Regions from separate parts of the Pseudoalteromonas sp. SWXJZ94C genome, predicted to be linked through region 1. Evidence: predicted binding sites of a transcription regulator. Region 1 holds the regulator's gene; the other holds the start of a gene.
The links. Region 1 encodes NrdR, which represses ribonucleotide reductase genes. Its sites were predicted from a motif close to AAACACNANATNTNGTGTTT; they were not measured.

Region 1 (3,428 bases):
TGCCAAAACCACTTAGCGATGCATTAGCAAAACCATGCTTAGCAAGTGATATAAACGCCGATTACGACGCGTTACGCACTGAAATGCTCGCTAAGTTAGGTTAATACAAGATAGAAAGTTAAGCGGTTTAGGCCGCTTTTTTTATGAGTTTTAATTATAAAAAAGAAAGGCTTTCATTAGTTAATTAAATGTAGAAAATAAAATGCATTTAAAATAATTATGTATTTATTAAAAAATATCATCTTAAAAGAGCTGTGAAATAGTTTCAATCCCTGTTTAAATATCCTCAACTTAAGAGCGTAGGCAAAGAGTCGTTTAAAGCGTACAATAAAGCCTCTAAAAAACACCATACACGTTGCCCTAGGAGACCCCAATGTTAGAACGTAGCATGAATATTTCGGATTTTGATCCAGAGTTATTTGACGCAATCACTAAAGAAACTGCTCGCCAAGAAGAGCACATTGAACTAATTGCATCTGAAAACTACTGTAGCCCACGTGTACTAGAAGCACAGGGCTCACAGCTTACTAACAAATACGCAGAAGGTTACCCAGGTAAGCGTTACTATGGCGGTTGTGAGCATGTAGATGTTGTTGAGCAATTAGCAATTGACCGTGCTAACGAATTATTTGGTTCTGACTACGCTAACGTACAACCACACGCTGGTTCGCAAGCAAATGCTGCTGTTTTTCTAGCATTATTAGATGCTGGCGATACTGTACTAGGTATGAGCTTAGCTCATGGCGGTCATTTAACTCACGGTTCTCACGTAAGTTTCTCTGGCAAGCTTTACAATGCAATCCAATACGGACTAGATGAAGCAACGGGTGAAATTGATTACGCACAAGTTGAAGCATTAGCACTTGAGCATAAACCAAAAATGATCATTGGTGGTTTTTCAGCGTACTCAGGTATTGTTGATTGGGCTAAGTTCCGTGAAATTGCTGACAAAATCGGTGCTTACCTGTTTGTTGATATGGCTCACGTTGCTGGTTTAATTGCGGCAGGCGTTTACCCAAGCCCAGTACCTCATGCTCATGTTGTTACTACAACTACGCATAAAACACTTGCTGGTCCTCGTGGTGGTTTAATTATTTCTGCATGTGGCGACGAAGCTATTTATAAAAAGCTTAACAGTGCTGTGTTCCCTGGTGGTCAAGGTGGTCCTTTATGTCATGTTATTGCAGCAAAGGCAGTGGCATTTAAAGAAGCGCTTCAACCAGAGTTTAAAGTATACCAAACACAAGTTGTTAAAAACGCAAAAGCAATGGTTGCAGTTATGCAAGAACGTGGCTACAAAATCGTATCTGATAAAACTGAAAACCACTTATTTTTACTTGATTTAATCGATAAAGATATCACCGGTAAAGATGCAGACGCTGCCCTAGGCAACGCTAACATCACCGTTAATAAAAACTCAGTGCCTAACGATCCTCGCTCACCGTTTGTTACATCTGGTTTGCGTATTGGTTCACCTGCAATAACTCGTCGTGGTTTTACAGAAGTAGAATCAAAAGAGCTTGCTGGCTGGATTTGTGACGTACTAGATAACATCTCAGATGAATCTGTACAGGCGCAAGTTAAAGAAAAAGTAAAAGCAATTTGTGCAAAATTACCTGTTTACGCTTAATTACATAAGCAGCAGTAATTTAGATCACATAAGCTAGGGTCTGTTTATCTTTCGAGGTTTAATTTGCAGTAGTATGTTTGGTTTTTAGGCAAGGCAGAGTCTATGTAGTGTGGTTACTCCACACAAATAGGCGATAACGCAGCATAAATGACAAACATGCACTGCCCTCGGGTTCGTCCTAGGGGCGATTTACTCTTTGTTGCTCGGTTTTTACTTAGCCCACTAGGTTACAAACCTCGCGCCGCGATTAAATCGCCCCTAGATAGAACAAATTTAATCCTGAAAGGTCAACAGGCCCTATTTTTTTGCTAAGATAAAAGACCGCTATTTAGCGGTCTTTTTTGTTTTAAAACGGAAGTACCGAGTTATGCATTGTCCATTTTGTACCGCAAAAGATACTAAAGTTATTGACTCACGCCTTGTTGGCGGAGGCCATCAAGTTCGCAGGCGTCGTGAGTGTAACGACTGCCACGAGCGCTTTACTACATTTGAAGGCGCTGAATTGGTTATGCCTCGTGTTATTAAACAAGACGGCAGCCGCGAACCATTTAACGAAGATAAACTTTTAAATGGATTAAACCGTGCGCTCGAAAAACGCCCAGTGAGCACCGAGCAAGTAGACGAAGTAGTGAATATAATAAAATCGCAACTACGCGCAACGGGTGAGCGAGAAATTTCAAGCCATTTGGTTGGTGAATGCATTATGGAAGCGCTCAAAAAGCTTGATAAAGTAGCGTACGTAAGATTTGCCTCTGTTTATCGCTCGTTTGAAGACATACGTGAATTTGGCGAAGAAATTGCCCGCTTAGGGGAGTAACAATGCAAAGCCAAACTACTTTTACCGAACATGACGAAATGTATATGGCACGCGCCATAGAGCTTGCCAAAAAAGGTCGATTTACTACAACGCCTAATCCTAATGTTGGCTGTGTATTAGTTAAAAACAATCAAATAATTGGTGAGGGTTTTCATCAATTAGCTGGCCAAGGTCATGCTGAAGTAAATGCACTGGCAATAGCTGGCAATAATGCAAAAGGCGCAACTGCCTATGTAACGCTTGAGCCTTGTAGTCATTATGGGCGTACGCCGCCGTGCGCTGAAGGTTTAAAAAAGGCGGGCGTGGTAAAAGTAATTGCCGCTATGGTTGATACAAACCCACAAGTTGCAGGCAAGGGTCTTAAAATATTAGCTGATGCTGGTATTGAGGTTGCTCACGGGTTACTAGAATCACAAGCTCGCGCACTTAACGTTGGCTTTTTTAAGCGAATGGAGCAAGGTTTACCTTATGTGACCTGCAAAATGGCAGCAAGTATTGACGGTAAAACAGCGCTTAAAAATGGGCAAAGTAAATGGATAACCGGTCCCGCTGCTCGCCAAGACGTACAATTATATCGAGCGCAAAGCTGCGCTATTTTAACCGGAGCTGATACCGTATTAGTAGACGATGCTAAACTCAATGTACGATTAAGCGAATTACCGAATGCACTTCCCACTGATTTACCGCTTCGCCAGCCCGTGCGTGTTATAATTGACTCTCGTAACCGTTTAACGCCTAACCTAGCTTTATTTAAAATTCAAAGCGATGTAATAATATTTACAACTAAGCTTGATAAATCACTACAGTGGCCGCACTTTGTAAAGCATATACAAGTGAGTGAAAGTAACGGTAAGGTTGACTTGTTGGCTGTTTTACAAAAACTTGGTCAGCTACAGTTTAATAATGTGTGGCTTGAGGCTGGCGCAACACTTGCTGGTAAAATGACAGAGCTTGATTTAATAGATGAGTTTGTTTTTTATT
Region 2 (3,428 bases), on a different contig from region 1:
TAAGCGTTCATATTCAGGAACAACTTGCTTCAAAATACCGTCTTTACTTGCTTTAACACTAATATGACCACGTGGTGGCTCAATACCATTAGTTGCATTAGAGATTTGCGACGATGTTTCTGATGGCATTAACGCGCTTAATGTTGAGTTACGCATACCGTGCTCTTTAATGCTGGCACGTAATGTATCCCAATCAAGGTGAAGTGGCTCATCACAAATTTTATCTAAATCACGTTTGTACGTATCTGTTGGCATAATGCCTTGTGAATACGTTGTTTCGTTAAACTTAGGACATGCGCCGCGCTCTTTAGCAAGCTCGTTTGATGCTTTCATTAAGTAGTATTGAATCGCTTCAAATGTTTTATGAGTCAGTGTATTTGCGCTGCCATCTGAATAACGCTTACCGTTTTTAGCTAGGTAGTATGCGTAGTTAATTACACCTATTCCTAACGTACGACGACCCATAGTGGCATTTTTAGCAGCCGGTACTGGGTAGTCTTGGAAATCAAGTAAGTTATCAAGTGCGCGTACTGCAAGCTCAGCTAGCTCTTCAAGCTCGTCTAGTGATTCTATTGCACCTAGGTTAAACGCAGACAGTGTACAAAGGGCAATTTCGCCTTCTTCGTCGTTTACGTTATTAAGTGGCTTAGTTGGCAATGCAATTTCTAAACATAAGTTAGATTGGCGAATAGGCGCAACTTTAGCAATGAACGGGCTGTGTGTATTACAGTGATCAACATTTTGTAAATAAATACGACCTGTACTTGCACGCTCTTGAGCAAACATAGAGAAAAGCTCAATGGCTTTAATACGTTTTTTACGAATAGACTCGTCTTGTTCGTATTTTACGTAAAGCGCGTCAAATTCAGCTTGGTCTTCAAAAAATGCATCGTAAAGCCCCGGCACATCTGATGGGCTAAATAACGTAATGTAGTCGTCTTTAATTAAACGAGAGTACATTAGTTTATTAAATTGTACGCCGTAATCTAGGTGACGAACACGGTTGTCATCTACACCACGGTTATTTTTAAGCACAAGTAGGTTTTCTACTTCTAAATGCCAAAGCGGATAAAACAATGTTGCAGCGCCGCCACGTACACCACCTTGCGAGCAGCTTTTAACCGCTGTTTGAAAGTGCTTATAAAAAGGAATACAACCAGTATGGTACGCTTCACCATTACGAATGTGGCTACCTAGCGCACGAATACGACCTGCATTAATACCTATACCTGCACGTTGTGAAACGTATTTAACAATCGCAGATGATGTTGCATTGATTGAATCAAGGCTATCACCACACTCTATTAATACACATGAACTAAATTGACGTGTTGGGGTACGTACGCCCGCCATAATAGGGGTAGGTAACGAAATCTTGAACAACGATACGGCATCGTAAAAACGCTTAATGTAAGATACGCGTGTTTCACGTGGATAGTCAGCAAATAAACTCGCCGCTACTAAAATGTATAAAAACTGTGCACTTTCATAAATTTCGCCAGATACACGGTTTTGAACAAGGTATTTACCTTCTAATTGCTTCACTGCCGCATAGCTAAAATTAAGATCGCGAGAATGATCAAGGTATGCATCAAGCTCGTCTAATTCTTGTTCTGTATAATCAACAAGTAAGTGAGCGTCGTAGCGCTTATCGCCAACCATCTTTGTTACGTGGTCAAATAAACGTGGTGGCTCAAATTGCCCATACGCTTTTTTACGTAAGTGAAATACAGCTAAACGGGCTGATAAGTACTGGTAATCTGGTGATTCTTTTGAAATCTGATCTGCAGCGGCTTTAATAATGGTTTCGTGAATGTCTTTAGTACGAATACCATCGTAAAATTGAATGTGTGACTTTAATTCAACTTGCGAAACCGAAACGTTGTTTAAACCTTCGGCGGCCCATTCAATAACGCGATGGATCTTATCAAGATCAAGTGGCTCTTTACGACCGTCACGTTTGCTTACAGATAACTGTTGGTTCATAGCTTTGCCTGTGTTCCTAGGGAGTTTAGTATTTTGGCCAATGATTTATACCTCGCAATAGCAAGATATATACTCGTTTATTATAATTCTCACCTAATGAGTGAATTTATTGAATAACATTTGGCCACAATATCTGGTGTTGTTCAATTTAGAGATCACAAGATAGTGTGGTCTGAGTCGTTTTGCAAGGGACATAATTGCCCCTATTTGTGGATAACTTTGGGATAACACATTTGTGTTAGTGAGCATTAACCTTTGATCATTCGGTTAAGTTGAAATTTGCAAAAATCAACTAATCATATGCTAAATTTGCGCTTTAAAAAAATAAATTGTAACTGAGTTTTTTATCGACAAACTTTGGCTAAAAACTGACTAGATCACAATATATAGTGTTTATTAATTAACATGGCACTATATATGGTTAAAACCGTCAATAGGACTTTGCCAATTAAAATCGGCTTCCCAACTTAAAACTTCGTTAAGGCTTGGCACGTACCCCCAAAGAGCAGAAGCGGTATGCATACCCGCTGCTTTACCTGCTTGAATGTCACGCTGCGCATCACCAATGTACAAACACCGATTTGGTTTTATACCCATTAGCTTTGCACAATGTAGTAAAGGAAGAGGGGAAGGTTTAGCCTCTTTTAGCGTGTCACCACTTATAATAACTTGCGCATTTTTTAATGCTGGAATAGCAGCCACAAGAGGATCAGTTAGAAAACCAGGCTTGTTAGTCATGATCCCCCATTTGATCTTTTTTTGATCAAGCGCAATAAGTAAAGGCTCAACACCTGTAAAACACGTTGTATGTGTTGCTATGTTTTTAGCGTATTCGTCAATTAATTGCTTTATTAGCTGTGTCTGAGGTTGTTCAACCCACTTATCCTTAAAACCAGCCTCTAAAAGCGCAGCAGCACCATTAGATGCTGCAGGACGGTATACATCACTTGTTACTTCATCTATGTTTTGCGCACGCAGAACTTTATTTAAAGCGGCGCCTAAATCATCAGCGGTGTCTAGTAGGGTGCCGTCTAAATCAAATAAAAATGCATCGTACTCAACAAGGGGTGATTGAAAGCTAGTCATTAAGCTAACTTCTCAAAATGAAGTATGTAATTTACGCTAACGTCATTATTAAGCGTATATTGCTTTGATAATGGGTTATAAGAGAGCCCAGTGCTTGCACGTACTTTTAAACCAGCTTGCTCTGCCCATGCAATAAGTTGTGCAGGTTTTATAAACTTTTTATGGTCATGTGTGCCTTCAGGTACCATTTTTAAAAGTTTTTCAGCACCAACAATGGCAAACAAGTACGCTTTAGGTGTTTTATTTAAGGTTGAAAAAAATACATCGGCACCTGGTTTTGCAAGTGCTGCTACTGAATGAATTATAGAAGCAGGATCGGGTACGTGCTCTAGCATTTCCATACATGTTATTACGTC

Region 2: the regulator NrdR is predicted to act here: its motif matches at 2,109-2,128, upstream of nrdA (class 1a ribonucleoside-diphosphate reductase subunit alpha).

What each region holds. Positions count from the first base shown of each region.
Region 1 is NZ_JADYXF010000033.1:36,578-40,005, forward strand. It holds gene thrC (threonine synthase) at 1-104, shown strand, start outside; gene glyA (serine hydroxymethyltransferase) at 374-1,630, shown strand; gene nrdR (transcriptional regulator NrdR) at 1,998-2,447, shown strand; gene ribD (bifunctional diaminohydroxyphosphoribosylaminopyrimidine deaminase/5-amino-6-(5-phosphoribosylamino)uracil reductase RibD) at 2,450-3,428, shown strand, end outside.
Region 2 is NZ_JADYXF010000012.1:49,219-52,646, forward strand. It holds gene nrdA (class 1a ribonucleoside-diphosphate reductase subunit alpha) at 1-1,986, opposite strand, end outside; gene I6F65_RS07055 (HAD family hydrolase) at 2,398-3,072, opposite strand; gene ubiG (bifunctional 2-polyprenyl-6-hydroxyphenol methylase/3-demethylubiquinol 3-O-methyltransferase UbiG) at 3,072-3,428, opposite strand, start outside.